4 regions of the Sporosarcina sp. FSL K6-2383 genome follow, and region 1 is predicted to be linked to each of the others. Evidence: riboswitches for the same ligand, from Rfam matches in the RefSeq annotation. Region 1 holds a riboswitch; each other region holds the start of a gene.
The links. Region 1 has a riboswitch for thiamine pyrophosphate ahead of MKZ10_RS03200 (YkoF family thiamine/hydroxymethylpyrimidine-binding protein). Riboswitches for the same ligand answer to the same signal wherever they lie in the genome.
Positions count from the first base shown of each region.

Region 1 (3,207 bases):
TATGCTCCTCAAACAGTTCATCATAATCGTTTAAATCATAGCCAAATAGCGGGAAAGATTCTACAAATGCACCACGACCTGCAATAATTTCTGCGCGGCCATTTGACAGTAAATCAAGTGTCGCAAAGTCTTCGAAAAGACGGACAGGATCGATTGTACTTAACACAGTCGTTGCACTCGTTAACTTAATTTGCTTCGTATGCTGTGCCACTGCTGCGAGCGTAACAGCTGGAGATGACACCGCGTAGTCTAAACGATGATGTTCACCTACCCCAAAGACATCAAGTCCAGCTTCATCTGCTAGCTTTCCAGCAGCCAGCACCTCTTGTAGGCGCTGCTGAATGCTAATTGTCTTTCCTGTATGTGGATCTGGGCCGATATCCCCAAACGTATAAATGCCTATTTCGATTCCCGGTTTGCCTACTTCATTTGTCATTATCTGTACTCCATTTCAGAGAAAATGTAAAATGTTCGTTTCTATGTTATGCATTTGCTATTTCATCTAGAACAGCTATCTCCTTTTGTATGTACGATTTTTAGTCCTACTATACAACACTTACGAAACGCACTGTATGTAGACATAGTTTTGAATTATGTCTGCATACAGTATGAACATCCTTTATTATCGTACAGTTTTTAATGCGCCACTCCAAGCAAGAACTTGGTCAAGCATAGCGTTTGCATTGTCTGCATGGTAATCAGCAGGCTTGAATACGCTCATGTTTTCAAAGTCGGACATCAGGGAGAACGTCACCGCTGTACGAACGTCAGCAACTTGTAGTTCACCTAGGATTAGACGTAGATTTTCATGTGCACGTGTACCACCCAAGCTACCATATCCAACGAAGCCAGCTGCTTTGTTGTTCAATTCTGGGTTCAAGAAGTCCAACGCATTTTTTAGTGCGCCACCAATTGCATGGTTATATTCAGGTGTAACGAAAACATAACCATCGAAAGAAGCCATTTTTTCTGACCACGCTTTGATTTGTGCTTCAGCATCCGGTTGTGCATTTGCTGAGCCTAAGAATGGCAGGTTGTAATCAGCAAGGTCTACAATTTCATACTCTGCATCATTACGTTTGTTTGCGAACTCATTCATCCATTTTGCTACAGCATCACCGTTGCGTCCTACACGTACACTACCTTGAACAATACCGATTTTCAATTTTACATTTGTCATTGTTTTTTCCTCCTCAGTTGATCTACCGAATAGTCTGTCGAATAGTCTGTCGAAAAATCCCACTTTGATAACCACCCATATAATTTATTTACTTTTTCAAACGACAATACTTACTTTACGTAACAAACTATATAATTGTAACCACGTATTGTCAAGCAAGTAGTTTCGAGAGTCATCTGGAACTGGTTACATTTATCTTACACTTTACAAACGCCATTCCTTCCTTTACACTGAATGCGCTGGAGTCGATTCAGCATAATACAAACTTTACAATCAAAATCACATACGTTTTCTGCACTAGGGGTGCCTATTTTCGGCTGAGATGAGAGCTTTTGCTCCGATCCCTTATAACTCGAACCAGGTAATACTGGCGTGGGGAAGTGCGGTTACTTTTGCCGTAGGTCACCTATGCGCAGGAGGGCTGCATCTTCACGGATGTGGCTTTTTTTGTGGAGTAAAATAGGGGGAAATAGTTATGGAAACAGCATTTTCTTGTGGAACGAGCCCGATTATTGGATTGCGGTTTTCGCTTCATCCAATGGCGGACAATTTTGTAGAAATCATTAAAGGCGCATTATCGAAAGCAGATACGTCCAATGTGTGGATGCACACCGATGATGTCAGTACGGTCATACGTGGCAAAGAGATTCATGTTTTTGATACGGCCAAGGCTATTGTGTTACACGCTGCAAAAACGGGGACACATGTCGCCTTTAACGGTACTTTTTCAGTCGGCTGTCCTGGTGATACTGCGGGGGATGTTTATTTAGAAAAAGATGATGTTCGATTAAATGAACCACTAGTGAAAGACTTACGACAATATGTATCCTCACAGTTTGCTTTGTATCCGATGAACAATCCGGATTATATGTCGGTCATTTATAAAGAAGTAGAGCGTGCGAAGGAACAAGGTGTCTTTAACACGAGTATGCATTATGCCAGCGGCTTGCACGGGGATATTCATGAGGTTTTTACATTTTTAGAAGAGTCTTTTTCCGAGGCACGCTCCGCGGAACATCGACATCTCGTCATGACGGTTAATATGAGCATCAATAGTCCTTCACACAAAGGCGGTGCCTGACTTGTTGAAGTCCTGGAAGCTGAAAGAAGTTGTGTTATTGTCGGTGCTGGCCGTTGTATTTGCTGTTGTCTATTTACTATTCGTCCATGTCGGAAATATTTGGGCTGGCTTCATCGGCCCGATTGCGTATGAATGGATGTTTGGCATTTGGTTTATTGTGTCGATTATTTGCATGTACATCATTCGCAAACCTGGTGCCGCCGTGTTGTCTGAAACCGTAGCTGCCGCCATTGAAGTGATGATTGGTAATGCAGTTGGCCCGCGACTGATTTTAAGTGGACTGATTCAAGGATTAGGGGCAGAAGCTGCCTTTGCCGCCACAGGCTACAAACGATTCAATACATGGGTGCTCATTTTGGCGGGCGTGGGATCAGCGGTATTTAGCTTTGTCTACAGCTATTTCGTGTCGGGTTATGCAGCGCTCTCCCCTTCTTATGTTGCTCTCATGTTTGGTCTACGAATTATGAGTGGTGCGCTGATTGCCGGACTTGGTGGGAAATGGGTATCTGACGGTCTTCTTGCGACAGGTGCACTACGTGGCTATGCCATTTCTAGGGATAAACCAAATCGCAAGCAGAAAGTAACAGTTCAGCATGGTCGTTGAATGGGCAAAGCAAGTACTAGCAATTGAGTCCGCCATTGTCATGGCATTCGCTAACGTCACCTTCCGCTTTCCTGAGGAGGATAATCCCGTGTTACAAGACGTTTCTTTGACCATTCGGCAAGGGGAACGTGTCGTCATTACAGGTGCAAGCGGCAGCGGCAAAAGCACGCTACTTTATTTGATGAACCGCCTGTACCCGGCGAGTTGCGATGGCATTCTGTCCGGAACCATTACGTTATGGGATAAAGACCATGAAGACTACGCCCCAGGTGAGGTCAATGCCCGTGTTGCCACTGTGTTTCAAGATCCTGATTCGCAATTTTGTATGCCAACTGTAGAAGA
Region 1 covers NZ_CP152017.1:604,397-607,603, reverse strand. The annotation lists gene MKZ10_RS03210 (LLM class flavin-dependent oxidoreductase) at 1-436, opposite strand, end outside; gene MKZ10_RS03205 (NAD(P)H-dependent oxidoreductase) at 623-1,180, opposite strand; TPP riboswitch at 1,470-1,576, shown strand; gene MKZ10_RS03200 (YkoF family thiamine/hydroxymethylpyrimidine-binding protein) at 1,656-2,261, shown strand; gene MKZ10_RS03195 (ECF transporter S component) at 2,263-2,865, shown strand; gene MKZ10_RS03190 (ATP-binding cassette domain-containing protein) at 2,855-3,207, shown strand, end outside.

Region 2 (3,207 bases), 820 kb from region 1:
AATGACGAAAAGGGCTATTCTAGAATCTACCCGGATTCTAGAATAGCCCTTTATTATTGATTCAGTTGGTATTTACTGAATCAATTTAAATCTTTGTCAAAATAATTGGCTCGCCTTTTGTAACGATAACCGTATGTTCAATTTGTGCAACGAGCGAATTATCAGGTGTAATGAATGTCCAGCCATCTCCTGATTCGATAATATGCTCAGCTTTTTGTGAGATGAAAGGCTCGACTGCAAGGACCATGCCATCTTTCAAAAGAGTCTTATCGGAAGGATCGTAGTAATTCAAAATATGCTGTGGTTCTTCATGCAAAGATTTACCAATGCCGTGGCCCGTTAAGTTTTTAATAACGGCTAGCCCGTGATTTTTCGCCTCACGTTCGACCGCTTTACCAATCCGGTTCAAACTAGAACCTGCCTTCACCTTCGTCATCGCAAGCTCGAATGCACTTGCGGCAACATCGCAGAGCAGTTGTTTTTTGTCGTCTGGTGTTCCAGCAACAAAAGAAATGCCAGTATCAGCAAAATAGCCGCCATAAGAGCCAGAAACGTCGATATTAACAAGGTCTCCATCTTGAATAACACGAGAGCCTGGAATACCATGTGCTACTTCATTGTTGACGCTAATGCATGTGTACCCTGGGAAATCATATTGGTCAATTGGTGCAGAAATTGCTCCTTTTTCTTCAAAGAGACGCCCCGCGAGCTCATCAATTTCTTTAGTTGTTTTACCAGGGACCGTTGCTGCTTTTAACGCTTCACGGATTTCGGCAACAATTTTACCGATTATTTTTAGCGCCTCAATATCCTGTTCAGTTTTTGCAATCATTTCGTACAAATCCTTTCTACCGTTCAATTTTTCTATACATACTATATCATATTATAACGCAGAAAAAAGCCTGCAAACTTTAAAGTAATTGCAGGCAGGTAAATTATTTTTTTGAAATAGTTGCATTGGAAGTTTTCTTATTTGCCATTATTTTTCGTACAATTGGGTAAGCGATGGGGGCTATTTTAATGGCTGTCTTAATTAATTTTCCGATTTTCAAATGAATTCTCTCCTAAAAATATATTTTGTATTCCGTTCCCGCATTTCAAATATGATAAACCTTATTTTAATACCTTCACGCCTTGAACAATATTCCAAATGACGATGATGACAAAGAGAAGTCCATAAATTAGCATGAAAATAAACGGGGTTAATTGCCAAAAACTAAAACTGAAATTATCGCCAGACATTCCGCTTATTTGATTTGTTAAAGAAAACATAGAGAAAGAAAAAATAACAAATCCCGCAATGAGTAATAGGGTCGGGACGAGATGGGAGATGAGTGAGCGTTTTGCATGATACTTAATTTCCCGGTTATCTGATATGAAATAAATGATAACAGGTAGAAGTAATGGAGCAAAAAAAACGCTGAAATAGCATAAAGAAGCTAATAGTTTATTGTTTTGCAAGAGTATCCCCTCCGTTATATGTTAACTATATAGGTTATTTGTTATTCTTGTTAATTATCTTGCTTAAAGATTGACCATCTTATACAATGAAAGAGTTAATTGAATAACTTGAACCACAAGGGGTGCCTTTTTGGCTGAGATTGGACAATTTGTCCTAACCCTTCGAACCTGTAAGATTATTCTTGCGTAGGGATGTGGATGGCAACCATCATATTGTGATGTCCCATTCTATCCGGGATGTCTTTTTTTATGCCCGGAATCCTACACCAACTAGTAGGAGGAGGAAGTCATTTGGATCGTAAACGTCTACAATTTTTACTCGAAGTAGCTATTTTAGGAGCTATATCATTTGTACTTGATAAGATTGGATTTTCAATGCCTCAGGGAGGTTCGGTCACATTATCTATGCTGCCAATTGTTGTCATGGCATTTCGTTGGGGCATTGTTGGGGGAATGCTGACGGGATTTGTCTCGGGGATTTTGCAACTGATTATGGGTGGCTATGTTTTTAATGCCATTCAGGCAGCACTCGATTATTTTGTCGCGTATGCACTTGTTGGTGTCGCGGCAGTTACGCTTGGTTGGCTGTTAAGTGGCAAAGCAAAAGGTAATAAAGGTACGATGGTCATGGCGATTGTTGTAGGTACGGTGATTGGCGGGCTTCTTCGATTTCTTATCCATTACATCGGCGGTATTGTATTCTTTGCGTCATATGCACCTGAGGGACAGCCGGTTTGGCTTTATTCGCTCGTATATAATGCAAGTTATATGATTCCTTCCATCATTTTATCAGCACTTGTAGCTTCATTATTATTTATGTCGGCACCACGTTTGCTACAACGTACATGAAAAATCGCCGTTCTTCCAAAAAGGAGGAACGGCGATTTTTCTATTTGACGGATGTTAATTGTTTTCTTTTGAAAAAAATCACGACAGCAATGGCTGCTGTTAGAAAAAGCGCTGCAGCTGAAACGAATAATTCATTGACGCCGTTTTTTACTGCAATTCCTATAAACGCCCATATGAATACACTGCTTAGAGCTATATCCGCATGGTGGTATAGGAAATGGAGTGCAATGGCTGTAGCGAAGGTCAAATAGATGACCGTCCATAGCGGATCGCTGAGTCCCCAGCCTGACCATTCATGTAGTGTAAGGACATAACTGATGTTGGCAATAGTCGCGATGAAAATCAAGCCAAGGTTAATGGCAATCGGAATTCTACCAAACAATTGGTTGTCTTTTTTAGGGTAAGTGAAATATAGGGCTAGTAATGTAGCGAGTAACAAAGCCATGAAAACAATTGTCCAATTAAAGAAACCGTAATGCCACAGCAGGAGCCAGACAATATTAAACAGACAGCTAATCGTAAACAGGATAGCTCGACCGTTTTGTAGTGATTGGCTAACGGTAGCGTTGTTGTGTTTAAAGCCGTATAGCCAAAAGGCAAGTAGCATATAAATAATAGCCGACAATGCGAAGACATATCCCGCGGGCATGAAAAGAACGGGTAACCTACTTGCGATGGCTACTGTTGTACTGCCGTTCAAAGGTATACTATTTGCTGCTACATTGACAAGGACGATGGCAATGAGCGAAAGGGTCATGATCATAATTCTATACATATTAAAATCCTCCTATTGAATAGTATACATAGGAAAGGTAGAACCTGCGAAGGAAAGTGTGAAGTTTCCGTCACAAATTAATTTCAATCAGTAGGATTTCCGGGTATTCCCAGTCGTGTAAT
Region 2 covers NZ_CP152017.1:3,454,714-3,457,920, reverse strand. The annotation lists gene map (type I methionyl aminopeptidase) at 86-832, opposite strand; gene MKZ10_RS17510 (hypothetical protein) at 936-1,052, opposite strand; gene MKZ10_RS17505 (hypothetical protein) at 1,114-1,461, opposite strand; TPP riboswitch at 1,570-1,671, shown strand; gene thiT (energy-coupled thiamine transporter ThiT) at 1,753-2,310, shown strand; gene MKZ10_RS17495 (tryptophan-rich sensory protein) at 2,351-3,085, opposite strand.
Region 2: linked by a shared signal. The riboswitch ahead of thiT (energy-coupled thiamine transporter ThiT) and the one ahead of MKZ10_RS03200 (YkoF family thiamine/hydroxymethylpyrimidine-binding protein) in region 1 are both predicted to bind thiamine pyrophosphate.

Region 3 (3,207 bases), 1.1 Mb from region 1:
TAAATAATAACGGTCCACGTACAAAAACGCGCAACGTCATCATAAGCGCCTGCTGGACAGATGTCACATCATTCGTCACAATGGTGATTAATTTCCCTGCACCGAATGCATCTGTATTTTTACTAGAAAACTGCTCCGTCTTTTTGAATACATCGCGGCGTATGTCCGCTGCAAAATTGACAGCTGCTTTTGTGCTGTATACCGTACAACCAACTCCCCCAATTAAACCAATCACAGCAGTTAGCAGCATTAACAAGCCAAGCTTAATGACGTAAGTATTATCATGATTCGCAATTCCCACATCAATCATTTGTTGCATAATTGTGGGCTGAAGCAGGTCCATCGCAACTTCAATACACATTAAAAGGGGGGCTAAAATCGCAAAGCGTGTATAAGGTTTTACATATTGAATTAATTTCTTTAGGGGTTGCATAGCATTTCCCTCCCTATTGGTTTTCTTTCTGTAAACGTTCTGTTATTTCCTCCAAAAAAGCAATCAACTTTGTAGATTTTTCTGGATTTTTTCGCGCTTGTTTCATCGCTTTTCGTACTTCGGCTTCCCACTGTTCCATCGCACGCTTTAACTGAACCGCCTCATCAGAATTTTGCCAAACCCATCTGGCTTCCCATTCAGTCCAGAAATCTCCTTCGATTCTGTTCGCGAAATCCTCTAAGCGTTCTTTCCCTTTTTCTTGAAGCACATATGTTTTTTTTTCTGAAGCCGGATCCAAATCAATCATCTCTTGTTCCAGTAATTCTTGAAGTGCTGGATAAACTGTGCCCGCACTTGCAGCATATAATCCGCCCGAACGATGTTCTAATTCCTTCATCATTTGATAGCCATGCATGGACTCTTCCTTCAGTAAATGCAAGATTGCCAGTTGTACAAACCCTCTCCGCCTTTTCATTGCAACCCCTCCTTTTAACTATATCGATAATTTTAGTCGATATATCGATTAATTACAATAGATATAGAGTAGCAATTTTAAATAAATGAATAATCCAGTTTTTCACTTGCATTATTTTGTTTGGGCTTGCTTCATTCACACGGATGTGGCAGAGTAGTAGATGTACTAATCATAAAAAATTCATACAGTTACAATTATGTGGGGGGACCAGTCGAACTGGTTGAGATATACTTTGGAAGTATAGACCCTTAGAACCTGATCTGGTTGACACCAGCGGAGGGAACATACTCATTAGCCATGTCTATTGTTTATGCGTTCTTCGGTTGCCCGGAGAACGCATTTTTGTGTTCAAAAGAGATGTATTTTGTGTTCCTTGGGCAGCCGTTCACTCGTAATTGCTATGAATCCAAGAGGAGGAATAGAGTTGAGAAAAGTTTTGTTGTTCGTCATGCTTTGTTTGTTGCTGGCGGCGTGTGGTACCGATAAGAGTAATGAATCGAAGAAAGATGGCCAGTTAGAGAAAGTCCAATTTGTCCTAGATTGGACGCCAAATACAAACCACACAGGCTTGTATGTTGCACAGGAAAAAGGCTTTTTTGAACAACAAGGTCTAGATGTTGAAATTATGCTTCCAGGTGAAGCAGGTGCTGACCAGCTTGTCGCAGCCGGAAAAGCACAATTTGGCATCAGTGCACAAGAAACGATTACAGAAGCGCGTGCTCAAGAGATCCCAATCGTGTCAATCGCGGCCATTCTTCAGCATAATACGTCGGGATTTGCCTCTTTGAAGAAAGCTGGCATTGAATCACCAAAGGATTACGAAGGAAAAACATATGGTGGCTGGGGTGCTCCTGTTGAACAGGCAGTCCTCTCTTCATTAATGGATAAAGAACAGGCTGACATCAATCAGGTTGAAATTATCAACATGGGGAATTCAGACTTTTTCACAGCCGTCGAACGTGATATTGACTTCGCATGGATTTACTATGCATGGACAGGCATTGAAGCCGAGCTGCGTGGCATTGACTTGAACATGCAGTATTTAAAGGATTTCTCGGACAAGCTGGACTATTATACGCCTGTCATTACGACGAGCGAAAAAATGATTAGCGACAATCCAGATACGGTTCGCGCTTTTGTCAAGGCAGTTACGCAAGGTTATGAATTTGCCATTGACAATCCAGATGAAGCGGCATCGATGTTATCGAAGGCGGTTCCTGATTTGGATGAGGAGTTGGTCACAGCAAGCCAACAATGGATTTCATCAAAATACCAAGACGATGCACCGCGCTGGGGTGAACAAAAACTTGAAATTTGGCAAGGCTATGCAGAATGGATGACTGACAACAATTTACTCGACGGTGAATTTATCGCAGAGGACGCATTTACCAATGCATTTTTACCTAAATAAGGAGGAACTACTATGACAAACGCACTTGTTAGTATTCAAATCATCCCCAAAATGCCCAATGGAGAAGATGTGATTCCCTTGGTAGATGCCGCTATTGCAGTTATTGAGGAAGCAGGTGTCCCTTACCAAGTATCACCGCTGGAAACAACAATGGAAGGTAACTTGACGGAGTTACTAGCGATTGTACAAAAAATGAATGAGCTTATGATTGAAAAAGGCTCACTAAGTATCATTTCGCAGGTGAAAATACTTTATAAGCCAGACGGTGCTTCCATGGACAAACTGACGGAGAAATACCGTTGAAACACGTATTTAAAAAAGGATGGCGACCTCTATTGGTCATCATCCTTTTACTTATCCTTTGGGAACTAGCAGGCCGGCTATTCAATATTCCCGCATGGCTACTCCCCGTTCCTACACAAGTGTGGCAAGAGACCATTCAGGGCTGGTCACTTTATTTCGGTCATATTTTATCGACCATCCGTCTGACACTTACTGGTTATACGATTGGTATTATTGTAGGTCTAGCCGTTGCCATATTGTTATTCCGTCTACCTGTGTTACAGGAAGCCTTTTATCCGCTACTGATTTTATCGCAAAACATTCCAATCATTGTGTTAGCACCTTTGCTTGTCATCTGGTTCGGATTCGGTATGTTACCGAAAGTGATTATTATTGTACTCGTGTGCTTTTTCCCCATCACCATCGCCCTACTGGATGGTTTGCGGCAAACAGACCGAGATTTGCTGCATTATATGAAAATGACGGGGGCATCGAATCGACAAATTTTTTGGAAATTACAGTGGCCCTATGCCCTGCCTTCTCTCTTTTCAGGTTTAAAAATTGCAGCTACCTATAGTGTCATGGGCGCTGTCATTTCAGAATGGC
Region 3 covers NZ_CP152017.1:1,686,700-1,689,906, reverse strand. The annotation lists gene MKZ10_RS08430 (ABC transporter ATP-binding protein) at 1-433, opposite strand, end outside; gene MKZ10_RS08425 (PadR family transcriptional regulator) at 447-908, opposite strand; TPP riboswitch at 1,099-1,207, shown strand; gene MKZ10_RS08420 (ABC transporter substrate-binding protein) at 1,333-2,319, shown strand; gene MKZ10_RS08415 (thiamine-binding protein) at 2,332-2,622, shown strand; gene MKZ10_RS08410 (ABC transporter permease) at 2,619-3,207, shown strand, end outside.
Region 3: linked by a shared signal. The riboswitch ahead of MKZ10_RS08420 (ABC transporter substrate-binding protein) and the one ahead of MKZ10_RS03200 (YkoF family thiamine/hydroxymethylpyrimidine-binding protein) in region 1 are both predicted to bind thiamine pyrophosphate.

Region 4 (3,207 bases), 330 kb from region 1:
GATTTCAGTATTTCTGCTACAGCGCGGATGATGTCAGCAGAAAACAGCATGCCCGTTTTCACTGCACCGACGTTGAAGTCATCCAGCACTGCCCGCATTTGCGCGGTCACACCAGCTGCCTCAATTGGATAAACCCCGTGTACACCTAGTGTATTTTGTGCCGTCACAGCAGTTAGTGCCGATGTCCCGAAGACACCCAACTCTTGAAATGTTTTCAAATCGGCTTGAATGCCTGCGCCGCCACCACTATCGGATCCTGCGACAGTTAAAGCGATAGCTGTCATCTTGCTACACCTCCCTGATGAAGGGCGTTCAAAAACTGAGCTTGAAAATCGCCGGGACCCCCGGATTTTTCAGCAGCCTGCTGTCCAGCTTGTTTATAAAAAATACATGCATTCGCTACCGCGTCCAACGAAATTTCATTCGCGACAGCCAAGAATGCACCTGCGATGGCACTTAGTAGGCAACCGCTGCCTGTAATTTTGGCCATCAATGGATGCCCGCCTGTAATGTGCAGCGTTTTGTTGCCATCGGTGACAATATCGACCACGCCGGTAACGGCAACGATACAGTGGTGTCTACGTGCAACGTCCTCTGCAAGTGTGGCTAAATCCGTGTCACCTTGACCCGCGTCGACGCCTTTTGCCTCCCATTTTACCCCTGCAATGGCGGCAAGTTCGCCCGCATTACATCGGATGAGTGTCACATCGACTTCATCTAAAATCCCTAAAACAGATTCTTTGCGGAAAGCGGTTGCTCCAGCCCCGACAGGATCGAGAACGACAGGTTTACCATGCTGATTAGCGCTTTTCCCCGCCAGAAGCATTGCTTTGACGGTTTCCCGTTTCAGTGTGCCGATATTTAACACGGTACAAGACGAGATACTAGCGATTTCCGCTGCCTCCTCCACAGCATCGGCCATAATGGGAGATGCGCCGAGTGCTAGCAAACCATTCGCTTGGAAATTGGCCACGACGATATTGGTGATGCAATGCACAAGTGGTTGTTCTTCACGCAGTTTTTGTATCATTGGTTCGCTACCTCTTCGTATGGGTGAATTGTCCACTGTTGCTGTGTCCAGGCCATTGCCCAAAACTGCCATTCATAATAGCTGCTCTTACGGAAATGTTCTTTGAGCCGAAGGCGTCTCTCTGGGGAAACAGCTTCCGCTAGTTCATTCATCCGGGCAATCTGTTCTTGTACAAGCTCTTCAAACCATTCAGAACTGTAGGTTTGAATCCACTTATCGTAAACGGGGTGATTTGGTTTCGCGTCTTTGAGTCTTTCGCCAATTTCATAATACAACCAGTAACATGGCAACAATGCAGCGAGGATATCTGCTAAATCACCCTCGTGAGCTGCGCGATACATATGGGAAACATATTGATAAGCGGTTGGCGCAGGTTGGAATGCTGTGCGTTCTTCTTCGGTTATGTCTAACATGCTGAAAAAGGACTCATGCAAGGACATTTCCGCACTACATGTACGTTCTGCGTGTGCTGCAAACCGTTGTGTCGTTAGTAAATCCTGTGCTTTCACAGCACCCAGCGCCTGGATTTTTGCAAAATGGGACAAATAATAAGAATCCTGTTGCACATAAAACTTAAACACTTCTACAGGCAAAGTGCCGTCTGCTACTCCTTTGATAAATGGATGGTCAAAGCTCCCTTGCCATAATGCATCACATTCCGACCGTACTTCATCACAAAATGTCATCCTGTCCACTCCCCATATCCCTATTATTGAAAATGAAAAAGCCGCCTCCTAATATAGCTTAGGAAGCGGCCCACGATGGTTTGGTCAATAAAAAAACAGCGCAGTCCCACTTCCCTACGCTGGTATGATCCAGATCAGGTTCCAAGGGTCCGCATATGCATATGCGTCTCAGCCTTTAAAAGACTCCCCTAGTGGCGAAAAATATTCGATTTTCATCACAACTATAACATAAGTTTGATAATTGGCAAGATATAAAACTATTATTCGTCGTTTTGCCTCTGTGAATAAAAAGCATCCAAACGCTCGGCAGCTAATTTATAAGCTTTGCTTTTATCCCGAGGACCGATTGCAATCATATCCATCCTTGTAATGGTGGATTTAACGGGTTGATAGATACATCTGATGTTAGTAGACTTCGATTTAATTTTTGCGAAGCCGTTTAAATTGCCATGTAATGATTTTGCAACACCTTCAGGCACAAAAAGTGGTCCTTGTTTAGCTCGTCGAATAATAAGAGCTAGTATACTTGTTCGACTTCCTTTGTTGATGGCTTTTAAGTCTTGTTTAACTTCGGGTGTGAATTTTAGCTCTACGTTATAATTGTCGATTAAAAATTGGGTAAGTTCGGCTAGATTGTTCAATTTTTAGTCCCCAATTTCTTTCATTAATTGGTCAAAGTCGATATCATCTTCGTCAAAAACATCATGTAGAGACAATGTGGCCTTGCTGTTTAGCCTTTGTATGGCGGTCTCTTCAATTAATTCATCTAGGGCATTCTCGAGAGCCTCTTTATTTGCTAGGAGTTCTTCGAAATAATCTAAGTCTAAAAAAGCACCTTTTGCATTTTTATTCTTCGCATTTTGAATGATAAATACTTCATCGGTTACTTCTTCAGAAAAACGATCGAGCATTTCAGTTAGCTTGTTATGACGTGTGATATCCGTGATATTGTATACGTTATTTTTAAGAAATTTTAACGTGTCTGAGTTAACGGTTTTTTTTGATTTATCCAAAGTAGAAGCACTCACTTTCATCATTCCTTTCCAATAGTATATGCACGGTTTGATATATGTATACTCATTGTAGCATTTCATCCGTGTACATAACAACACGGATGAATTGCTAATGAATGGATTCTTTATGAAAAAACACAATAAATTAATACTCGCTTAACAATAGACCGCTAGAATTGGTTTATGGAAAGATACTATATTTAGGAGGCAAACAGATGAAAATGAGAAAGAAAATGATTTCAGGGATTGCGGCAGCGGGAATTCTTTTTGGTGCAAGTCAGCCACATAATGTATTTGCAGAACAATCGTCTTTATTTCAATATAAAGGGGATGATTTGAAGGTGACGCGAATTGGTCAATATGACAGTGCAGTAGGTATTGGTGGTACTGAAATTATGGCTTATGATGAAACGTTAAAACGTGCCTTTGTCACAAATGGCGTCGTATCTGGCATTGATATTCTTTCTTTTGAAGCATT
Region 4 covers NZ_CP152017.1:276,174-279,380, reverse strand. The annotation lists gene thiD (bifunctional hydroxymethylpyrimidine kinase/phosphomethylpyrimidine kinase) at 1-284, opposite strand, end outside; gene thiM (hydroxyethylthiazole kinase) at 281-1,030, opposite strand; gene tenA (thiaminase II) at 1,027-1,716, opposite strand; TPP riboswitch at 1,811-1,916, opposite strand; gene MKZ10_RS01555 (hypothetical protein) at 1,977-2,357, opposite strand; gene MKZ10_RS01550 (hypothetical protein) at 2,361-2,744, opposite strand; gene MKZ10_RS01545 (choice-of-anchor I family protein) at 2,945-3,207, shown strand, end outside.
Region 4: linked by a shared signal. The riboswitch ahead of tenA (thiaminase II) and the one ahead of MKZ10_RS03200 (YkoF family thiamine/hydroxymethylpyrimidine-binding protein) in region 1 are both predicted to bind thiamine pyrophosphate.